DNA from 4 places in the Pseudoxanthomonas daejeonensis genome. Region 3 is predicted to be linked to each of the others. Evidence: predicted binding sites of a transcription regulator. Region 3 holds the regulator's gene; each other region holds the start of a gene.

Evidence for each region. The regulator FliA, encoded in region 3, starts transcription of late flagellar genes. The targets are predictions, from matches to a motif close to TAAAGTTTNNCNNNCNNNGGCCGATAA.
Region 1: a site for FliA is predicted at 4,440-4,466, ahead of MNQ95_RS09070 (GGDEF domain-containing protein). Genes of this name have one in related genera too.
Region 2: a site for FliA is predicted at 2,308-2,334, ahead of MNQ95_RS14785 (methyl-accepting chemotaxis protein). Genes of this name have one in related genera too.
Region 4: a site for FliA is predicted at 2,410-2,436, ahead of MNQ95_RS14810 (methyl-accepting chemotaxis protein). Genes of this name have one in related genera too.

Annotation. Positions count from the first base shown of each region.
Region 1 covers NZ_CP093331.1:2,006,430-2,012,120, forward strand. Annotated here, with positions in the region: gene MNQ95_RS09045 (VOC family protein) at 1-48, opposite strand, end outside; gene MNQ95_RS09050 (DUF4136 domain-containing protein) at 333-986, shown strand; gene MNQ95_RS09055 (EF-hand domain-containing protein) at 1,068-1,400, opposite strand; gene MNQ95_RS09060 (transglutaminase-like domain-containing protein) at 1,532-2,389, opposite strand; gene MNQ95_RS09065 (cupin domain-containing protein) at 2,547-2,900, shown strand; gene MNQ95_RS09070 (GGDEF domain-containing protein) at 2,917-4,368, opposite strand; gene MNQ95_RS09075 (hypothetical protein) at 4,550-4,987, shown strand; gene MNQ95_RS09080 (DUF1993 domain-containing protein) at 5,043-5,555, shown strand; gene MNQ95_RS09085 (hypothetical protein) at 5,647-5,691, shown strand, end outside.
Region 2 covers NZ_CP093331.1:3,289,624-3,295,314, forward strand. Annotated here, with positions in the region: gene MNQ95_RS14775 (response regulator) at 1-168, shown strand, start outside; gene MNQ95_RS14780 (chemotaxis protein CheA) at 201-2,174, shown strand; gene MNQ95_RS14785 (methyl-accepting chemotaxis protein) at 2,406-4,658, shown strand; gene MNQ95_RS14790 (flagellar brake protein) at 4,788-5,546, shown strand; gene MNQ95_RS14795 (chemotaxis protein CheW) at 5,635-5,691, shown strand, end outside.
Region 3 covers NZ_CP093331.1:3,148,984-3,154,674, reverse strand. Annotated here, with positions in the region: gene flhF (flagellar biosynthesis GTPase FlhF) at 1-1,226, shown strand, start outside; gene MNQ95_RS14160 (P-loop NTPase) at 1,213-2,094, shown strand; gene MNQ95_RS14155 (RNA polymerase sigma factor FliA) at 2,091-2,834, shown strand; gene cheY (chemotaxis response regulator CheY) at 2,906-3,298, shown strand; gene MNQ95_RS14145 (protein phosphatase CheZ) at 3,295-3,918, shown strand; gene MNQ95_RS14140 (chemotaxis protein CheA) at 3,935-5,691, shown strand, end outside.
Region 4 covers NZ_CP093331.1:3,296,422-3,302,112, forward strand. Annotated here, with positions in the region: gene MNQ95_RS14805 (methyl-accepting chemotaxis protein) at 1-2,225, shown strand, start outside; gene MNQ95_RS14810 (methyl-accepting chemotaxis protein) at 2,467-4,728, shown strand; gene MNQ95_RS14815 (CheR family methyltransferase) at 5,010-5,691, shown strand, end outside.

The DNA.
Region 1 (5,691 bases), 1.1 Mb from region 3:
CTGGAGGTGGTCGATCAGGCGGCCGCGATGCAGCTGCTGGGTTTCCATGGGCGCACTCCTGTGTGGGCGCGCCAGTCTGCCGCGCTCCGGTAAAGCGCGCGTGAGCGTGGTCCCGGTCAGGCTCGCGTGGCCGCATCGTGATCCGGGCCGTCGGGTCGGCACGCGCGGAAGGATGCCGAGCGGCAGCGCAAGGGCTGGCTGTCCGGGGATGGCAGGCAGCGGAGCGTCCTCCGGCCATCGGACCGCATGGCCGCTCCGTACAGCAGGCGCGGGCCGGGCGATTGGCTATGCTTGGCCCTGGCCGCCCATTTCCGGACCCCAGGAGTCGACCCTTGAACATTCCCCGTTCCCGCATTGCCAGGATCGCCGCACCCTTGCTGGCGTGCGGCCTGCTTGTCGCCGCCGCGGGCTGCTCCTTCTCGCCCACGGCCGCGCGCAACACACCGGCCGGGCAGGTGACCGTGGTGTTGCCGGCGACCGCCATGCCGGGGCACGGCTATGCCTTCGTGCCCATGCCCTCCATCACCGCGCCCGAGCAGGATGCGCGCGTCCAGGACGAGCAGCTCCGCGCACGCCTGCAGAAGGCGCTGGACAGCGCGCTGCAGGCCAAGGGCTATCGCCCGGTGGACGTGGCGCGTGCGGACTTCCTGGTCGCATGGCGGGTGGGCGTTCGCGATATCCACGACGTGCAGGCGGTGCAGACCGAAGTGGGGAACACCACGCCGATGGCGGGGATCAAGTGCAGCGGCGGCAGCTGCTCGCAGCTGGTGGTGCGCAACGAGGATGGCGCGCCCGTGGTCCGCTACAACACCAGCGACCGCACCGAGGGTGGCCTGCTGGTGGAGATGGTGGAGCCCGGCTCGATCCGCGTGGTCTGGCGCGCACTCAACACCGGTACGGTAAGGCCGGGCGTAGGCGAACAGGCGAACCTGGATGCGATCGCCGCGCATACGCTGGCGCAGCTGCCCGCGCCCCCCGCCCACTGACCGCGAGCCGGTCGCGACGCCGCAAGAAGAACGCCCGGCCAATGGCCGGGCGTTGCACATGTGGCCGCTAGAGCGGGGCCGTTACGGCGTGGGCTCTGGCGACTTCGGGTTGGTGGTCGGCACCGGACGCGCCTTGGCGCGGACGTCCTTCTTCTCGCCCGGAGTCATGCCGCGTTCCTGGCCGGCGTCGATCTCCTCGTCGGTGACGTAGCCGTCGCCATTGATGTCGTACTTGGCGAAATCGTCGCTGGTCTTGTGGCCACCGGCGGTGAACTCGGCCAGGGACAGGCGGCTGTCGCCGTCGGTGTCCATCTTCTTGACCTTGTCGGTGCTGGACAGGTTGCCGTCGCCGGCGATGGCGGCACCGGCGAATGCGAACGCGGCCGAGGCGAGGATGATGCGGATCGTCTTCATGGATATCTCCTGTGGGGGCGGTTCGCCGCCCTGTGTGCGGATCATTGGCGATGCCGCGTTGACCGGATGCGAACGCAACGGCTGCGCGGCGTGAAATGCCCGCGACCTGGACGTACTGCGCGGGGATGCATTCAGGCGACGCAGTCGACCGGGACCGGATCCCGCGCGATATCGAGCGCGGCATGGGTGGTCTCTTCGGTCACGATGTCGAAGCGTTCAAGCGTGTTCGGGCCGAACGTGCTGCTGATCGCCACGTCCGCCGCGTCGCGTCCGCGTGCGATCAGGACGCGGCCGATGCGCGGCACGTTGTGGCGCGCGTCGAAGGTGTACCAGTCGCCATCCAGCCAGACCTCGAACCAGGCCGAGAAGTCCATCGGTGCATCCACCGGCGGCACGCCGATGTCGCCCAGGTAGCCGGTGCAGTAGCGCGCGGGAATGTTCATGCAACGGCACAGGGCCACCGCTGCGTGTGCGAAGTCACGGCACACGCCGCGGCCTTCTTCCAGCGCACGCAGGGCGCCGCGCGTCGGATCGGCATGGTGGTAGCCGAACTGGATCGCCGCGTGCACGTGGTCGCAGATCGCCTGGACCCGCGTCCAGCCGGGTTCGACATGGCCGAAGCGGTCCCACGCGTACTGCATCAGTGTATCGGACTCGCAATAGCGGCTGCCCAGCAGGAACGGCAGGGTCTCGTCGGGCAGTGCTTCCACCGGCACCTGCATGGCGTCGGGCTGTTGCCGGTCGGGCAAGCCGCTGTCGCGCACGATCGCGGCAGCGCTCAGCAGCAGCAGGCCCGCCGGTGCGTGCAGGCGCGTACAGGTATTGCCGAAACCGTCGCGATACTTGCGCAGCGGCACCGAGGGCAGCGTCGACAGCGGCTCGCAGGCCGTGATGTCGCCGCTGCGCGAGCCGTGGATGTCCAGCATCACCACCATGGGCGTGGGCTGGACGAAGCGGTAGGCGATCTCGAAGCCGAGATGGAGCAGCATGGGAGGTCCTGTCGTCGGCGGCGTGTGGACGGCCACTTGAGCGCGTTGTTGAGGAAGGACGCGTGAAACAGTGCGCGTGCAGCTGTCCCGTTCAGCCTGCGCACCCGGTGTTCACGAACGGTGCCGCACTGTCGCGGCTCCCGCCGAGGAGAAACCCATGCAGCACCGTCGCTTGCGCTTCGGCCAGGGATTCCGCGTGCTTTTCGAATGCCGCGGTGTCCAGGCGGCACAGATGGTGATCGCACCCGGAGGCCGCGAGGGCGACGCGGACAACCGCCATGGCGGTGCCGAGCAATGGCTCTACGTGGTCTCGGGCACCGGCGTGGCGATCGTGGACGGCAAACGTCGCGCGCTGGCGGCGGGGAGCCTGTTGCTGGTCGAGCGCGGCGAAGCGCACGAGATCCGCAACAGCGGCCGGACTCCGCTGAAGACGCTCAATTTCTACTCGCCGCCGGCGTATACGGCGACAGGCAACGAGCGGCCGCCGGGGCGTCCGCCACGCGGCAGCTGAACCCCCCGGAGCGGCGTCAGTGGGCGACGACCACGCGGTTGCGCCCGTCGCGCTTGGCCTGGTACATCGCGCGGTCGGCGCGGTGGACGAGGTGCTCGCGGTCTTCGCCAAGCTGGCGCATCGCCACTCCTGCGCTGAAGGTGAACGTGATGCGCCGCCCTTCATGCATCGCCGGCTGCGCGGCAAGCGCGCGCTGCATCCTCTGCACGACGGACTGGGCCTCGGCCAGCGGCGTTCCCGGCAGCAGCAGCACGAACTCCTCGCCGCCATGGCGGCAGACCGCGTCGACCGCACGCAGGCCGCCGCGCAGGATCGCCACGAAGTGGCGCAGCGCCGCGTCGCCGCCGGGATGGCCATGGCGTGCGTTGAGCCGGCTGAATTCGTCCAGGTCCAGCACCGCCAGCGTCAGCGGGCGAGCATCGCGCTCGGCGTGCGCGGCCTCGCGCTCGTAGAGTTCCTCGAAGCCGCGCCGGTTCAACGCGCCGGTCAGCGGATCGCTGCGGACCAGGTCGCCCACGTCGCGCAACTGCGTCTCCAGCTCGCGGATGCGCGCCTCGGCCGCGTCGACCTCGGCGCGCGCGGCGACCATCTGTTCGCGCGAGCGCAGCGCCTGCGCCTGCAGCTGGATGGTGTCCTCGAGCACGTCGTCCATGCGCTTGCCCAACTCGGCAATGCTGCGGGCCTCGCGGATGACCTGCAGGTGGCTTTCGATCCGGGTCTGGAACTGGCCGGTGCTGGCGGTCATGCCATCGAGCCGCTCGACGAAGGTCACCATCATCGTGCGCATCGCGTCCTTGGAATCGACGATGCCCTGCTTGAGCAGGCCCTGCTGGTAGACCAGCTCGCGCAGGCCGTTGCGGGTGGCCTCCAGGGTCTGCCGGTCCGGATCGCCGGCGAGCAGCTCGCGGACCACGGCGACCTGGCCATGCAGCCAGCTGCCGTCGTCGAGCAGCTCGACCAGGTTCTCCAGCAGCAGGTCGAACAGGCCCAGCATCAGCGTGTGCTGTTCGGTGGTCTCGCCGGCATGCACGCCGACCTGGTGGCACAGCTCGCGGACCCGGCGTGCCAGCGGGGCCAGGTCGCTGCCCGGACGCCACTGCCGCAGCTCGGTGCCCAGCGCGCTGGACTCGTCGGCCAGTGCCGGCAAGGGCTGCAGCAGCGAGGCCAGGGCCACGCCCACCGCCTGCCGCAGCAGGTCGCGCAGCTGGTCGGACTCGGCCAGCGCGCCACCGGCCTCCAGGCTTTCGGCGAACTCGCGCAGGTACTTGTCCAGGAACTGGTGCAGGAGGCGGTGGCAGGTGCGCCAGTCCTCCTCGCGCAGCGCCGACTGCAGGCGGCGGCCCAGGCTGCCCAGCTCGCCGGGCAGGGCGGCCATGCCGTCGGCGAAATCGGGCAGGACCGACCGCGCACCGGCCGCCACGACCGCGGGTTCACGGACGGAGACGGAAGGACCGCGGTCGATCGGCATGGCATGAGCTCCGGTATCGCCGGCACGCAAGGACGCGCACGGCCGGCAAGCGTGCGCTGGGAGTTCAGGGATTAGCGGCCGCAACGGGCGCGGGTTTAGCCCGGTTGAGGTCCGCACTGCCGGGCCGGCGGGCAAAGGCGTACGCTCAGGCCGCGGCACTGGCGCCGCGACGGGAGGACGCATGCAGACGACGTCCGGGCCGGTCAGGCCCAAGGCTTACTGGTGGGTGGCGATCCTGGCCCTGGTGTGGAACCTGCTGGGCCTGGCGATGTTCTTCGTCCAGGTGACCATGGATGAAGCGCGCCTGGCCACCCTGGCCGAGGCCGAACGGCAGGTCTTCCTGGCCACCCCGCCATGGGTGAACGTGGCTTTTGCCTTCGCGGTGATCGGCGGCGTGCTCGGTGCGCTGTGCCTGCTGCTGCGCAGGCGCTGGGCGGTGCCGATGTTCGGCGTCTCGCTGCTGGCGCTGCTGGTCCAGTTCGCTGGCGCCTACCTGGTCACCCCCGCCTGGCAGGCTTACGGCGTCGCCGGCCTGGCCATGCCCGTGCTGTTGCTGGTGATCTCGCTGGCCTTGCTGGCCTATGCGCGGCGCTGCCGGGCCCGCGGCTGGTTGCGTTGAGCACCCTGGCGCCGGCCGCAGGGCCGGCGCTCCCTTCTCCTGTACGGGATATCCGATGACTGCACCGATCTCGATGTACGCCGCTTCCGTTCCGGCCTTCATGCGCGCGCTGCGCAACCTGCGCGAGGTGCTCCAGCGCGGCGAAGCGCATGCCATCGAACGCGGCTTCGAGCCGGTCGTGCTGCTGCAGGCGCGGCTCGCACCTGACATGCGACCGCTGCTCAACCAGGTGCAGATGGCCACCGACACCGCCAAGAACGGCGCCGCGCGCCTGGCAGGCGTGGAGGCCCCGGTGTTCGTCGACGACGAGAGCGATTTCGCCGGTCTATACGCGCGCATCGACCGTGCGATCGCGTACCTCCGGGAATTCGCGCCGGCCCAGATCGATGGCAGCGAGACGCGACCGGTCCTGCTCAGGACCCCGCGCGGCGAGCATTCCTTCGAAGGCCTGGGTTACCTCACCGGCTTCGCCCTGCCCAACCTCTATTTCCACGTCACCACCGCCTACGCCGTGCTGCGCCACAACGGCGTGCCGCTGGGCAAGCTGGATTACCTCGGGCGGAGCTGAGCTCCCGGGTTGCATGATCCGCAGGGCGACGACGTACGTGCCTTCGCCGCCGTCCACGCCACGGTGACCCCTCGACTTCTGCAGGAACGCCATGGACCTGATGCGACTGCTGCGCTCGCTGGAAGAATTCCTCTAC
Region 2 (5,691 bases), 140 kb from region 3:
GCGCTGCGCGGCCTGCCCGACTACCGCTTCACCCCGATGCTGATGCTGACCACCGAATCGGCGGCCGACAAGAAGGCCGAAGGCAAGGCCGCCGGCGCCACCGGCTGGCTGGTCAAGCCGTTCAACCCCGAGCAGCTGGTCGCCACCGTCCAGAAAGTCCTCGGTTGACTCCCGCCGTACCCCATACCGAGCGCGTCGCCATGAGCATGGACCTGCAACGCTTCCACGCCACCTACTTCGAAGAGAGCCGCGAAGGCCTCGATGCGATGGAGGCCGGCCTGCTCGCCCTCGAAGGCGGCAGCCTGGATCCGGAGGTGGTCAACTCGGTGTTCCGCGCCGCGCACTCGATCAAGGGCGGTGCGGCGACGTTCGGCTTCGACAAGATGACCGCGCTGACCCACGTGCTGGAGACGCTGCTGGACGAGATCCGCTCCGGCAAGCGCGCACTCGCGGCCAGCGCGGTGGACGCGATGCTCGGTTCGGTCGACGTGCTGCGCGCACTGCTGGCCGAATCCGAGCACGGCAAGCCGGCCGATCCGGTCGCGGTCGCCGCGGTCCACGCGCGCCTGGGGCAGGAACTGGGCGGCAGCGGCGAAACGAAGGCCGCAGCCAGGGTCGATGCCGAGCCCGAAGGCTGGGACATCGCCTTCTCGCCGGCGCCGTCGCTGTTCATGAGCGGCAACGATCCGCTGCGCATCCTGCGCGAGCTCGAGCACCTCGGCCCGCTGGACGTGGCCGCCCGGCTCGAGCGCCTGCCCGCCTTCGCCCAGCTTGACCCGCTGGAAGCCTGCATCGCATGGGACCTTGGCCTGCAGGCCAAGGTGCCGCGCAGCGCGATCGACGACGTGTTCGCCTGGGTGGTGGACGACTGCACGCTGGATATCCAGCCGCAGCCAGCCGTCGCGGCCGTCGCGGTTGCCACCGCGGCGGTCGCGGCGGCCCCTGCCCCCGCGCCCGCCACCACCGGCACTGCGGCTGCGGCACCGTCCGCGGCTGCCGCCGAAGCGGAGAGTTCGATCCGGGTCAGCGTCGACAAGGTCGATGCGCTGATCAACCTCGTCGGCGAGCTGGTCATCACCCAGGCCATGCTCAAGCAGGTCAGTGGCGGACTGGATCCGGGACTGTCCGAACGCCTCACCGCCGGGCTTGAACTGCTCGAACGCAACACCCGTGACCTGCAGGAAGCGGTGATCGGCGTGCGCATGCTGCCGGTCGATGCGGTGTTCCGTCGCTTCCCGCGCCTGGTCCGCGACCTGTCGGCGCGGCTGGGCAAGCAGGTCCGCCTGCGCACGATTGGCGAAGGCACGGAACTGGACAAGGGCCTGATCGAGAAGATCGCCGATCCGCTCGTGCACCTGGTCCGCAACTCGATCGACCATGGCCTGGAATTGCCCGAGGCACGACGCGCCGCCGGCAAGGACGAGACCGGCACGATCACCCTGGCCGCCTCGCACCAGGGCGGACACATCGTCATCGAAGTCGCCGACGACGGCCGTGGCCTCAACCGCGGACGGATCCTGGAAAAGGCCGCCGAACGCGGCCTGGCGATTCCCGAGAATCCCACCGACGCGCAGGTCTGGGATCTGATCTTCCAGGCCGGCTTCAGCACCGCCGACCAGGTCACCGACCTGTCCGGGCGCGGCGTGGGCATGGACGTGGTCCGTAGCAACATCCAGGCGCTGGGTGGCGAAGTCCAGCTGGAAAGCGGCGAAGGCCGTGGCACCCGCGTGGTGATCCGCCTGCCGCTGACCCTGGCCATCCTCGATGGCATGGTCGTATCCACCGGCGGCGAGATCCTGATCCTGCCGCTCAACCACGTGCTCGAGGCCTTGCAACCGGAAGCCGACGACATCCGCACCGTTGCCGGCGATGGCCGCGTGCTGCGCGTGCGTGGCGAGTACCTGCCGTTGCTGTCGCTTTCCGGCCACTATGGTTTCCAGGATCCGGGCACCGAATCGCTGGTCGTGGTGGTCGAGGGCGACGGACAGAAGCTGGCCCTGGAAGTGGAAGAACTGGTCGGCCAGCAGCAGGTCGTGGTCAAGAACCTGGAACGCAACTACCGGCGCGTGCCCGGCATTTCCGGCGCCACCATCCTGGGCGACGGCCACGTCGCGCTGATCGTGGATGTCGGCGGGCTGGTACGCCTGCGGCACCAGCTGCCGCAGGCTGCCTGATACGACGCAGCCGGACGCGCAAACCGGGACTGTTGACGATGCCCGCCACCTGGCGGGCATCGTCGTTTCCGCCTGTAGCCGCGGGTTTCGCCTCCGCTCCACCAACGTAACGGCCGCGATCGCACGCGGGTTGTCAAGCCTTTGCGTGTCCGGCCGCTAATGGAGAACAACTCCTCGCGCCGTCGGTTCGTCACCGGTCCGCGGCCATTCCACCCGCTTCGAGGTTCCGCCATGAACTGGTTCAACAATCTCCCGATCGCAAGGAAGCTGGCCCTGGCCTTCACCGCGACCACGGTCATGACCGTGGCCCTGGGCCTGTTCGCGCTGCTGCGCCTGGGCACCGCCAACGACCAGATCCGGGAAAGCAACAACAATTGGATGCCCGCCGTCGTCCACCTCGGCGAAATGCTGTCCCTGCTCAACGAGTACCGCACCTACGAGCTGGCGCAGCTGGGCAAGCAGGGCCTGGCGGAAGAGATCACCGACTACAACAAGCGCCTCGCCGACACCCGCGCGAACATCGAGGCTGCGGAGGCCGCGTACAACGCGATTCCTTCCGCGTCCGACGCCGACGAACTGGCTCTGTACGAGGCGGTGAAGGAGGCGCGCGCCGGCTACTTCGCCTCCCACGACAATATTGCAGCCGCCATCGCCATCGACGATTTCGTGGCGGCCGAGGACGTGTCCAGCGGCGAGTCGCGCAAGATGCGCCGCCAGTTCGCCGAATCGCTCAAGGCGCTGATCGAGTTCAATGTGCAGGGTCTGGATCGGCAGGTGCAAGCGGCCGAATCAGCGCACCAGCGCACCGTGGCCGCGATCTGGATCGGCATGGGCCTGCTGGTGGTGCTGGCCGGCCTGCTCGGCTGGCAGATCGCCCGCATGATCGCCAAGCCCCTGCAGAAGGCCACCCGCGTCGCCGGCCAGATCGCCCAGGGCCGCCTGGACAACGTGATCATGGCCGAAAGCAGGGACGAATCCGGCCAGTTGCTGGAGTCGATGCGCGCGATGCAGGAGCAGCTCAAGGCAGTCATCGCCGCGCAGAACGACATGGCGCGCCTGCACGACGAAGGCACGGTCAGCTACCGCATGGACGAGGCGGTCTTCCCGGGCGAGTACGGCCAGATGATCCGCGGCACCAACCAGCTGGTCGGCGCGCACGTGGATGCGATCCTGGATGCGCTGTCCATCATCAGGCGCTATTCGATCGGCGACCTGTCCGTGGACATCGCGCGCCTGCCGGGCGAGAAGGCGGTGATGACCGACACGGTCGATGCGGTCAAGCTCAGCCTCGGCGCGATCAACTCCGAGATCAAGCGCATGTCCCAGGCCGCCGCGCAGGGCGACTTCAGCATGCGCGGTGACGAGTCCGCCTACCAGTACGACTTCAAGGTCATGGTCCAGGGCCTCAACGCGATGATGGACACCTCTGATCGCAACCTGGGCCAGCTCTCCCACCTGCTGCGCTCCATCGCCGATGGCGACCTGACCACGCGCATGGACGGCGACTTCCACGGCGTGTTCGCCCGCATGCGCGACGACGCCAACGCCACCGTCTCCCAGCTGTCCTCGATCGTCGGCCGCATCCAGCAGGCCTCCGGCGCGATCAACGTCGCTTCCACCGAGATCGCCGCCGGCAACAACGACCTGTCGCGCCGCACCGAGCAGCAGGCCGCCAACCTGGAAGAAACCGCCGCCTCGATGGAGGAGCTCACCTCCACCGTCAAGCAGAACGCCGACCACGCCCGCCAGGCCAACCAGCTGGCCATCGGTGCGGCCTCGGTCGCCTCGCAGGGGGGCCAGGTCGTGGGCCAGGTCGTCACCACCATGACCGACATCCAGGCCTCCTCGCGCAAGATCGCCGACATCATCTCGGTCATCGACGGCATCGCCTTCCAGACCAACATCCTGGCGCTCAATGCGGCGGTCGAGGCAGCCCGTGCCGGCGAACAGGGCCGCGGCTTCGCCGTCGTGGCCACCGAGGTGCGTTCGCTGGCCCAGCGTTCGGCCACCGCGGCCAAGGAGATCAAGTCGCTGATCGAGGACTCCACCAGCAAGGTGTCCGACGGCTCGGCCCTGGCCGAGCAGGCCGGCAAGACCATGGACGAGCTGGTCGCCTCGGTGCAGCGGGTGACCGACATCATGGCCGAGATCTCGGCCGCCTCGCAGGAACAGGCCGCCGGCATCGAGCAGGTCAACCAGACCATCGTGCAGATGGACGAGACCACCCAGCAGAATGCGGCGCTGGTGGAAGAAGCCACCGCGGCGGCACGCTCGATGGAAGAACAGGCCGGCGGCCTGGCCCAGGCCATCGCCGTGTTCCGGATCGAGGGCGACGCCGCGGTGGCCCATGCCCCGGCCAGCGCAGCGGTGGCCGTGCCGCTGCCGGCGCGCAAGGCCCCGGCGCGTACCCCGGCGGTGCGCGCTCCCGCCCCGCGCACCGCCGGCAACACCGCACTCAACGAGGCCGACTGGGCCGAGTTCTGAGGCCGGCACGACCGCGGCATGTCCAAGAACCCCGGCTCCGGCCGGGGTTCTTGCTTTGCGGGTCAATTTTTCCCGCCGCGGGCCGATACGTCGGTAACCGAAGTCCCGTCGCAAGCTCCGATGCAGGAAATGCACGACTCCCTCGCCGAACCGCAGGACCTGGAGGATGCCGCACGCTACGTGCTGCACGATCCACGCGAGATCGCGCGCGTCCTGCAGTCCCTGGTCGAGGCCGGAGCCCTGATCAGCGCGCACATCATGCCCGGCGGGCTGCCCTGCCCGACCGCTTTGCTGGACGTGGATGTCGACGGCAACGTGCTGGTGGACGGCAACCACCAGGAGAGCATCAACCAGCGCATCGTGACGGCCCACCACCTGACCTGTGTCTCGCAACTCGACCGGGTGAGGATCCAGTTCCGGCTGCAGGACCTGGTGCGGGTCGACAACGACGGGCGGACCGCCTTCTCCGCACCGGCGCCGGCAGCGCTGCTCAAGCTGCAGCGGCGCGAACTCTACCGGCTGCAGCTGGTGCCCGGCCCGCTGGTGACCGTGCAGGTCCCCGCCGTCGCCGACCGCGACCCCGCCCTGCAGGTCCGGGTGCTCGACCTCAGCGGCGGCGGCCTTGCCCTGGCGGTCCGCGAGGAGGACGAGCGCCGCTTCGCCGCGCGCACCGTGCTGTCCGACTGCCTGCTGCGGCTGCCGGACATCGATCCGATGCCGGTCCAGCTGGAAGTGGCGCATGTGTCCCGCCGGGACCCGCCACCGGGCGCAGCCCTGCGCGCCGGCTGCCGCTTCATCGGCCTGTCGCCGCATTCGGAGAAGCAGGTCCTGCAGTACATCTTCCGGGTCGAGCGCCAGCGCAACGCCCGCGAGCGGCGCGCGGTGTGAGCGCCGCTAAAGTTGCCGCCGCCGCGGCCGATCCTTCCATCGAACCGATCCGCGCGCAGGCGCGGCCAAGCCCTGCAGGAGCGCACCCATGAGCAGCACCCCGACCCCCACCCCCGGCGAGTTCCTCACCTTCACCCTGGGCGAA
Region 3 (5,691 bases):
GCGCCGTCGCCACGCGACCGGCCGCGCCGCGCCCCAATCCCTTCCTGGACAACATGCCGCCGGCGCCGGTCCCGGCCACCGCGCGAACGACCTCCGCCGATTTCGCCGCGGCGATGGCCGCGGCGCTGACCACGCCGACCGCGCAGGCAGCCAACGCCATGCACGCACCGCTGGCCGCCGCCGCACCAAACATGGCTCCCAGCGCGATGTCCGCCCCGGAGAACGCCGCCGCCGTCGCCGAGGCCGAAACCACCGCCATGCCGGCACCTGCAGCGGGCGCCACGCTGACCGCGGTTCCAGTCGCGCCGGCCCCGGCAAACGACGAACAGCTCGCCGCCATGCGCGACGAACTTGCGCAGATGCGGCAGATGATCGAGCGCGAGATGCACCGCCTCACCGACGAGCGCCTGCGCGGCTCGCCGGTGCGCCTGCAGGCGATGGAACTGATGGAGGACTATGGCTTCGATGCCGGGATCACCCGCGACATCGTCATGCAGGTGCCGGCCGACACGCCCGACCACCGCGGTCGCGGGCTGATGCTGGGCCTGGTCTCGCGCCTGCTGCCGGTGTGCCCGGTCGATCCGCTGGAACAGGGCGGCGTGATCGCCCTGGTCGGCCCGACCGGCGCCGGCAAGACCACCACCATCGCCAAGCTCGCCGCGCGCTTCGCCGCCGAGCATGGCGCCCGCAACATCGCCCTGGTCACCACCGATACCGCGCGCATCGGCGGACGCGAACAGCTCTACAGCTACGGCCGCCAGCTCGGGATCGCCGTGCACGAAGCCGACAGCGATGCCGCCCTGATCGCCCTGCTGCAGCGCCTGCAGGACTACCGCCTGGTGCTGGTCGATACCGCCGGACTGGGCCAGCGCGACCGCGCCCTGGCCAGCCAGCTCAACTGGCTGCGCGCCGCCCGCGAGGTGCGCACGTTGCTCGTCCTGCCGGCCAACTCCCATTACGCCGACCTGGACGAAGTGGTGCGCCGCTTCGGCCCGGCCAAGCCGCAGGGCGTGGTCCTGACCAAGCTGGACGAGACCGGCCGCCTGGGCAGCGCCCTGTCGGTGGTCGTGGACCACCAGTTGCCGCTGACCTGGATCACCGACGGCCAGTGCGTTCCCGACGACCTCCACCGCGCCAATGCGGCCAGCATTGTTCTTCGCCTTGAAGATCTGCGCCGCGCGGCCGATAAGCCGAATATCCCGGAGCACGATCATGCCGCCGCGTGAGTACGCCAACTTGAACCCGTCAGCCGCCAACCCGAGTCACGCTCCCGTCCGCAGCATCGCCATCACCGGCGGCAAGGGCGGCGTGGGCAAGACCAACCTGTCGGTCAACCTGGCCGCCTCGCTGGCCGGGCTGGGCAAGCGCACGCTGCTGCTCGACGCCGACCTGGGCCTGGCCAACGTCGACGTGCTGCTGGGGCTGTCGCCGCAGCACACCCTCGCCGACCTGGTGTCGGGCCGCTGCGAGCTGGACGAAGTGATCCTCGAAGGCCCCAACGGCATGCTGGTGGTGCCCGCCGCCTCCGGGCGCCGGCACATGGCCGAACTGCAGCCGGCCCAGCACGTGGGCCTGGTCAACGTGTTCAACGACCTGCAGCGCGACCTGGACATCCTCATCGTCGATACCGCCGCCGGCATCACCGACAGCGTGCTGACCTTCTGCCAGGCCGCGCAGGACGCGGTGGTGGTGGTCTGCGACGAACCCGCATCGATCACCGACGCCTACGCCCTGATCAAGGTGCTCGCCCACGAGCGCGGCGTGAACCGCATGCAGGTGGTGGCGAACATGGTGCGCAGCCCGGCCGAGGGCCGCGGCCTGTACGACAAGCTCGCGCGCGTGTGCGAGCGCTTCCTCGGCGACGTGTCGCTGAACTTCCTCGGCGCCGTCCCGCAGTGCGACTGGCTGCGCATGGCCGTGCAGCGCCAGCAGGCCGTCGCCACCGCCTACCCGGCCAGCCCCTCGGCCCGCGCGATCGCCGAGATCGCCCGCCGCGCCGCCCGCTGGGATGCGCCGGCGGCACCGCGCGGCAACATCGAATTCTTCGTGGACAGGCTGATCCAGCAAAGGCTCGGCCAGGGAGCGACGGCATGAACGCGCTCGCCGAATACCGCGCCGTCCAGCGCTCCACCGCCGATGACGCCGTCGCCCGCCACGCCGAGCTGGTGCGCCGCATCGCCCACCACATGGCCGCGCGCCTGCCGGCCAGCGTCGAGGTCGACGACCTGATCCAGGCCGGCATGATCGGCCTGATCGAGGCCTCGCGCAGCTATGACCCCGACCAGGGGGCCTCGTTCGAGACCTACGCCTCGATCCGCATCCGCGGCTCGATGATCGACGAGATCCGCCGTGGCGACTGGGTCCCGCGCTCGGTGCACCGTCGCGCCCGCGACGCGGCCGCCGCGATGCGCCAGCTCGAGCAGGCCACCGGCCGTGCAGCCACGCCGCAGGAAGTCGCCGCGCGACTGGAAATGCCGCTGCCCGAGTACATGCGCCTGCTCGAGGACGCCTCGCGCGGCCAGGTGCTCAGCCTGGACTCGCACGTGGAAGACCACGGCGAAGTGACCCTGCACAGCGGTGGCCTCAATCCGCAGCAAAACCTCGAACGCGGTGATTTCGGCCGCGAGCTGGCCGAGGCCATCGGCCAGTTGCCCGAGCGCGAACAGCTGGTGCTGTCGCTGTACTACGAGCAGGAGCTGAACCTCAAGGAGATCGGCGCGGTGCTCGGGGTCAGCGAATCGCGGGTGTGCCAGATCCACGGCCAGGCCGTGCTGCGCCTGCGTGGCCGCCTGTCCCAGTACGAATCGCGCGACGCCGGCCTGGAAGACGCATAGGCCGCCATCGCGATGAACGCAATCCCGCACCGCACGCAGTTGCACGCACCACCCAAGAACCGGAGCACGAAGTGAACAAGAACATGCGCATCCTGATCGTTGACGATTTCTCGACGATGCGCCGCATCGTCAAGAACCTGCTCAACGACCTGGGCTACAGCAATACCGCCGAGGCCGACGACGGCCACACGGCACTGGCCGCGTTGCGCTCGGCCCCGTTCGACTTCGTGGTCACCGACTGGAACATGCCGGGCATGACCGGCATCGAGTTGCTGCGCGCGATCCGCGCCGACGACAAGCTCAAGACCCTGCCGGTGCTGATGGTCACCGCCGAAGCCAAGCGCGAGCAGATCATCGAGGCCGCGCAGAACGGCGTGAACGGCTACATCATCAAGCCGTTCACCGCGCAGACCCTGGAAGAGAAGCTCGGCAAGATCTTCGAGCGCCTGGCAGCCACCGCATGAATGCCTGCACCTCGCCCGAGCGCATTGCGCTGATCCAGCGCCTGCACGAGGCCCTCGACGCGCTGGAGCGCGGCGACGAGACCGCCATGCGCGCGGTGATCGACGCCCTCGCCTCGGCACGCACCCGGCCGCTGGTGCAGGGCCTGGGCCGCCTGGCCCGCGAGCTGAGCCAGGCGCTGGGCGAGTTGCCGCAGATCCCCGGCGAGGACGCCAAGGCCGCCGAACTGGACGATGCCTGCGCGCGCCTGGACCACGTGGTCACGGTCACCGAGCAGGCGACCCATCGCACCCTGGACCTGGCCGACCAGTGCCGCGACCTGGTCGAGGACCTGCGCATCGAAGGCGTCTCCGCGCGCCAGGACGAAGTGCTGGACCGGATCCGCCACAACCTCACCGAGATCGGCTTGACCCAGAGCTACCAGGACCTGACCGGGCAGATCATCCGCCGCGTCGCCGGCATCGTGCGCACCGTGCACGAAGGCTTCGGCGCGCTCGGCCTGCCGCCGAAGGAAAGCGAACACGAGGGTTCCGGACTTGCCGGGCCGGCGGTCGCCGGCCTGGACCGCCACGCGGTCTCGCAGGTCGATGCCGACGCCCTGCTGGCAGACCTGGGGCTCTGACGATGGACAGCGAGCCATGAGCGGCGTGACCCCGGAAATCGCGGCCGACTTCATCGTCGAGGCCCAGGAAATCCTGGACCGGCTGGGCGAGCAGCTGGTCGCGCTCGAACATGCGCCCGACGACCGCGAACAGCTCAATGCGGTGTTCCGCGGCTTCCACACGCTCAAGGGCGGAGCCGGCTTCCTCGGCATCCATGGCATGGTCGAACTGTGCCACGCGGCGGAAGAGACGCTCGGCAGCGTGCGCGCCGGCCAGGCCGTGCTCGAAGCGCAGCACTTCGATGCGGCGCAGCGTTCGCTGGACTGGCTGCAGGCCATGCTCGACGCGGTCGCCGGCGGAACCGAACCGGTCCATGCACCGGCCGAGCTGATCGCACAGTTCAGCCTCGATCCGGTGGCCGTGCCGGCACCGGTCGCGTCGCCGGCACCGGTGGCCACTGCAACGGGCGGCATGATCGACGATGACGAGTTCGAGGCGCTGCTCGACCAGCTGCACGGCACGGCCGCGCCCGGCGTGCAGCCCCCTGCCGTGGCTCCGTCCAGGCCCGCCTCGGGCATGATCGACGACGACGAATTCGAAGCGCTGCTCGACCAGCTGCACGGCGCCGCCGCACCCGGTGCACATGCCATGCCGGCCGTCGTGCCGCCCAGCGCGCCCGCGCGCGCACCCTCTCCCGCCGTGCCCGCACCCGTTGCAGCGCGGCCGGCCGCGGCGCCGCCGCGCGCCGCGGGTGGCGGCGAAGCCGAGCAGACCGTGCGCGTGGATACGCGCCGCCTGGACGCCATCGTCAACCTGATCGGCGAACTGGTCCTGGCCCGCAACCGGCTCAAGACCCTGCGCACCCGGCTCAAGGACGAAGAGCTGGACCGCGCGGTCGGCACGCTCGACGTGGCCACCGCGCGCCTGCAGTCGGCGGTGATGCGCACGCGCATGCAGCCGGTCGGCAAGGTGTTCTCGCGTTTCCCCAAGGTCGCCCGCGACGTCGCCCGCTCCCTGCAGAAGGAAGTGGAACTGGAGATGGTCGGCGCCGAGACCGAGCTGGACCGCAACCTGGTCGAAGCCCTTGCCGATCCGCTGGTGCACCTGGTCCGCAACGGCATCGACCACGGCGTCGAAGCGCCCGCGTTGCGCGAAGCCGCGGGCAAGCCGCGCGTGGGCCGGCTGCGCCTGTCCGCGCAGCAGGAAGGCGATTACGTCGGCATCGAAGTGCAGGACGACGGCGCCGGCATCGATCCCGAACGCCTGCGCGCGAAAGCGCGCGAGAAGGGCCTGATCGACCCCGAGGCCGCCGCGCGCCTGGGCCCGGAGGAATGCCTGCACCTGATCTTCCTGCCCGGCTTCTCGACCAAGGCCGAAGTAACCGACATTTCCGGGCGCGGCGTGGGCATGGACGTGGTCCAGTCGCGTATCCGCGAACTGGGCGGGCAGATCCAGATCCAGTCCGAACTGGGCCGCGGCAGCCGCTTCATGATCCGCGTGCCGCTGACCCTGGCGATCCTGCCGACCCTGCTGGTGCAGGCCGGCGAAGCGGTGTACGCGCTGCCGCTGGCGCGCGTGCTGGAAGTGCTGCACGCCGCGCCGGCTTCGCTGGGCTGGTTCGACGGCCGACCGGTGCTGGACCGCCAGTCGCATGCCCTGCCCCTGCTCGACCTGCGCCGCTGGCTGGGCATCGAGGCATGCGAAGCGACGCTGCTCACCGTGGTCGTGTTGCAGATGGGCGACTCGCGCTTCGGCCTGATCGTCGACCAGGTCCGCGGCCGCGAGGAAGTGGT
Region 4 (5,691 bases), 150 kb from region 3:
TGGACACGGTGTCCACGGCCGCCGAACTGCGTTCGCTGCTCGGCGAGTTCCGCATCGCGTCGTATCGCGGCCTGACCCGCGCCAGCGATGCGGTCAAGCAGGATGCGCGCAAGCAGACTGCCGACCTGTCGGTGAAAGTCGACGAGGCGGTTGCCGACTACGCGAAGCTGGCCAGCAGCGACGAAGAACGCAAGCTGCACGGTGAATTCGTCGCCGCCTGGGCCGAAGCAAAGGTCTCGTACGACTCGGTCAACGAGATGATCGACCTGGACCTTCCGGACGATGCCATCGATACGTTCCTCGGCGAAACCGCCGAACGCCACAACCAGGCCAGCGCGGTCGTCACCGCCCTGATCAAGGAAGCGGACCGCCAGGCCGACAAGGCAGGCGACGACGCCAAGGGCACCTATGCCGCGTCCAGCCTGGTCACCCTGTTCATGCTGCTGGCGGGCATCGGCGGTGGCCTGGCGATCGCCTGGCTGCTGGCCCGCAACCTGACCGGCGCAATGCGCGGGGCGGTCAGCGTGGCCAACGACGTGGCCAGTGGCAAGCTCGACACCCGCATCGATACCACGCGCAGCGACGAGATCGGCGACCTGCTCAAGGCGATGCAGCGCATGCAGCACGACCTGCGCGAGCGCACCGAACGCGACCAGAAGGTGGCCAACGAGAACCTGCGCGTCCGCACGGCGCTGGAAAGTTCCACCACCGGCCTGATCATCACCGACCCGGAGCTGCAGGTCGTCTACACCAACCCCGCCCTGCGCGGCATGCTCGACTCCTATGCCGAGCAGATCGTAGGCGCCCTTCCCGGCATCGACCCGGCGCGGCCGCTGGTCGGCCAGCCGGTGACCGTGCTCGAGCACGGCGGCAAGATCGATCCGGCGTTCCTGGGCCAGCTGGAGAAGGACGGCCGCGGCGAACGCGAGGTGCATTACGGCGAGGCGGTCTTCTTCCAGAACATCTCGGTCATCCGCGATGCCCAGGGGCAGAACGTGGGCACCGTGGCCGAGTGGCGCGATCGCACCACCGAAATCCATGTCGAACAGGAAGTCGCGCGGATCGTCGAAGCGGCTGCCGCGGGCGACCTGTCCGGACGCATCGGCACCGAAGGCAAGCATGGCTTCCTGCTGCAGCTGGCCAGTCAGCTCAACACCCTGCTCGACGCCAACGCGGTGAGCCTGTCGGAAGTCTCGCGCCTGCTGACCTCGTTGTCGCAGGGCGACCTGACCACGCGCATGGACGGCGACTTCCACGGCGTGTTCGCCCGCATGCGCGACGATGCCAATGCCACCGTCTCGCAGCTGACCTCGATCGTCTCCCGCATCCGCGGGGCATCCTCGGCCATCTCCACCGCTTCCACCGAGATCGCCTCGGGCAACAACGACCTGTCGCGCCGCACCGAGCAGCAGGCCGCCAACCTGGAAGAAACCGCCGCCTCGATGGAGGAGCTCACCTCCACCGTCAAGCAGAACGCCGATCACGCCCGCCAGGCCAACCAGCTCGCCATCGGCGCGGCCTCGGTCGCCTCGCAGGGCGGCCAGGTGGTTGGAAAGGTCGTCGCGACGATGGCCGACATCCGTGCCTCCTCGCGCAAGATCGCCGACATCATCTCGGTCATCGACGGCATCGCCTTCCAGACCAACATCCTGGCGCTCAATGCGGCGGTCGAGGCGGCCCGTGCCGGCGAACAGGGACGCGGCTTCGCCGTGGTCGCCACCGAGGTGCGTTCGCTGGCCCAGCGTTCGGCCACCGCGGCCAAGGAGATCAAGTCGCTGATCGAGGACTCCACCAGCAAGGTGTCCGACGGTTCGGCCCTGGCCGAGCAGGCCGGCAAGACCATGGGCGAACTGGTCGCCTCGGTGCAGCGGGTGACCGACATCATGTCCGAGATCTCGGCCGCCTCGCAGGAACAGGCCGCGGGCATCGAACAGGTCAACCAGACCATCGTGCAGATGGACGAGACCACCCAGCAGAACGCGGCGCTGGTGGAAGAAGCCACCGCGGCGGCACGCTCGATGGAAGAACAGGCCGGCGGGCTGGCCCAGGCCATCGCCGTGTTCCGGATCGAGGGCGGCGCGGCGGCGAAACATGCGCCGGTCGCGGCCAGTTCAACCACGGCGGTCCAGTTCCCGGTACGCAAGGCCTCCGCCCGCGCTGCGGCGCCTCGTACCGCCGGCAACACCGCCACCATCCTCAACGAGGCCGACTGGGCCGAGTTCTGAGCACGGGCGTATCGCCTGCATGTTCGAACCCCGGCCCAGGCCGGGGTTCTTTTTTTGACGGACCGATGCCGGCGTCGTGGTGTTCGGCAAAAGCCCATCGCGACGCCCGGAGTTCCGGAGCCGTTCTCCGTGGTCCGTACGCCATGATCCATCACCCGGTTCAGCTCGCAGGACCCCTCTCGCCGAAAGTTGGCGCGCTGGCGGCCGATACCTTCCAGGTATCCCCCCGAAGTCCTACCCCATGAGCCTGCGATCCCTCGCGTCACGCGCCCTCTCCAACTTGCCGATGAAGCGCAAGTTCCTGATGCAGACCGCCTTCGTCGCCGTCGGCATCGTCGCCCTGGCGGTCGTCGCCGCCCGCATCCAGTACCTCGATCTCAACTCCACCCGCCAGGCCGGACTGCGCGCCCAGGTGGAGATGGCGATGGGCGTCATCGAGGGTTACACCGCCCGCGCCGAATCCGGGGAGCTGGAACCTGAGGAGGCCAAGGCGGCGGCCCTGAAGACCCTGTCGATGATGCAGGCATCCAAGGGCGTGGATTACTTCTTCGTCACCGACCAGACGCCGACGATGCTCATGCATCCGACCCGGCCGGACCTGGACGGCAAGCCGGTATCGGACGTGCTCAGTCCCGATGGCAAGGCGATCTTCCCCGCGTTCGTGGCGGCGGCGCGGGGCGGCGGCGGCTTCGTCGACTACAGCTGGGCCAAGGCCGGCGAGAAGGATCCGGTGCCCAAGACCTCGTATGCGGCGCTATATGCGCCGTGGGGCTGGGTGGTGGGCACCGGCGTCTACGTCGACGACACCCAGGCACAGGCGCTGCAGTTCACCGCGATCATGACCGTCGCCGGCGGCCTGCTGGTACTGCTGAACCTGGCCATCGGCTGGGTGATCGGCGGATCGGTGCTCGATTCCATCGGCCGCGCCCTGGCGGCAGTCAAGGGGGTGTCCCGCGGCGACCTCGGCGTTCGCACCGGCCACCACGGCCGCGACGAGGTCGGGCAGATGCTCAAGGCCACCGACGAGATGGTGCAGATGCTCGAGCGCTTTTCGCACGAGACCCACGAGATGATCCGGCTGCACGCCGCCGAGGACATCACCCATCGCATGCCCGAGGAATTCCCCGGCGTGTACGGCGAACTGGCCGCCGGCATCAACACGATGATGTTCGAGCACCTGGATGCGATCACCGACGCCATCGCTGTGCTGCGGAAGTACGCCCATGGCGACCTTTCGCACGACGCGCGACGCCTGCCGGGCAGCCGCGCCTTCCTGCACGAGGCCATGGATGCGGCCAAGGCATCCCTGCAGTCGATCAACGTGGAGATCAAGCGGCTGGCGCAGGCCGCGTCGGCCGGCGACTTCAGCATGCGCGGTGACGAGTCCGCCTACCAGTACGACTTCAAGGTCATGGTCCAGGGCCTCAACGCAATGATGGACACCTCCGACCGCAACCTGGGCCAGCTCTCCCACCTGCTGCGCTCCATCGCCGATGGCGACCTGACCACGCGCATGGACGGCGACTTCCACGGCGTGTTCGCCCGCATGCGCGACGACGCCAACGCCACCGTCTCCCAGCTGTCCTCGATCGTCGGCCGCATCCAGCAGGCCTCCGGCGCGATCAACGTCGCTTCCACCGAGATCGCCGCCGGCAACAACGACCTGTCGCGCCGCACCGAGCAGCAGGCCGCCAACCTGGAAGAAACCGCCGCCTCGATGGAGGAGCTCACCTCCACCGTCAAGCAGAACGCCGACCACGCCCGCCAGGCCAACCAGCTGGCCATCGGCGCGGCCTCGGTCGCCTCGCAGGGGGGCCAGGTCGTCGGCCAGGTCGTCACCACCATGACCGACATCCAGGCGTCCTCGCGCAAGATCGCCGACATCATCTCGGTCATCGACGGCATCGCCTTCCAGACCAACATCCTGGCGCTCAATGCGGCGGTCGAGGCGGCCCGTGCCGGCGAACAGGGCCGCGGCTTCGCCGTGGTCGCCACCGAGGTGCGTTCGCTGGCCCAGCGTTCGGCCACCGCGGCCAAGGAGATCAAGTCGCTGATCGAGGACTCCACCAGCAAGGTGTCCGACGGCTCGGCCCTGGCCGAACAGGCCGGCAAGACCATGGACGAGCTGGTCGCCTCGGTGCAGCGGGTGACCGACATCATGTCCGAGATCTCGGCGGCCTCGCAGGAACAGGCCGCCGGCATCGAGCAGGTCAACCAGACCATCGTGCAGATGGACGAGACCACCCAGCAGAATGCGGCGCTGGTGGAAGAAGCCACCGCGGCGGCACGCTCGATGGAAGAACAGGCCGGCGGGCTGGCCCAGGCCATCGCCGTGTTCCGGATCGAGGGCGACGCCGCGGTGGCCCATGCCCCGGCCAGCGCAGCGGTGGCCGTGCCGCTGCCGGCGCGCAAGGCTCCGGCGCGCTCCCCGGCCCCGCGCGCTCCCGCACCGCGCACCGCCGGCAACACCGCACTCAACGAGGCCGACTGGGCCGAGTTCTGAGGCCGGATCGTGCGACACAGGCGAAGCCCCGGTCCAAACCGGGGCTTTGCTCTTTGTAGGAGCGGGCATGACCGCGACACCGAGGGCATCGGAGCCGCGTCGTCGTCGCCTGTGCCAGCGGCGTCGGTGTCGCGGTCATGCCCGCTCCTACAAAAAGGCAGCGCACTAGTAGCCGTGCTGCAGCCACACCGCACGCCCATCAACTTCGGCGGCCTCGCGCCGATATTCAAGGTGACGGGAATCTTCCCGCCCGGCCGTACCGTCCCCCTACCGGACCTCCCATGAGCGCCACGCATCTGCCGCACCCCCCAACGGACCAGCGCGAGTTTCCGTTCTCCGATCGCGACTTCCGCCGGGTCTGCCAGATGATCCATGCCCGTGCCGGCATCGCCCTGGCACCGGGCAAGCGCGACATGGTCTACGGGCGCCTTTCAAGGCGCCTGCGTGCGCTCGGCATGTCCGACTTCGGCCACTACCTGGACCAGCTCGACGCGCATCCGGATGGCGAGGAATGGCAGGCGTTCACCAACGCGCTGACGACCAACCTGACCGCCTTCTTCCGCGAGCCGCACCACTTCGAGCGCCTGCACGCGCAACTGGCCGAATCGGGCGGCGGCCCGCTCAAGCTCTGGTCCTGCGCCGCTTCCACCGGCGAGGAGCCCTACTCGATCGCGATCACCGCCTGCGAGGCGTTCGGCACCCTCACCCCGCCGGTGCGCATCCTGGCCACGGACATCGATACCCAGGTGCTGGCCACCGCGCAGCGCGGCGTGTATCCGCTCGAGCGCATCTCCGGGCTGGACGAAGACACGCGCAGGCGCTACTTCAAGCGCGGCACCGGCCCCAACGAAGGCCGCTGCCGGGTCCATCCTGCGCTGCAGGCCCTGGTCGACTTCCGCCCGTTGAACCTGCTCGACGCGCGCTACGACGTGGGCGGCCCATTCGCGGCGATCTTCTGCCGCA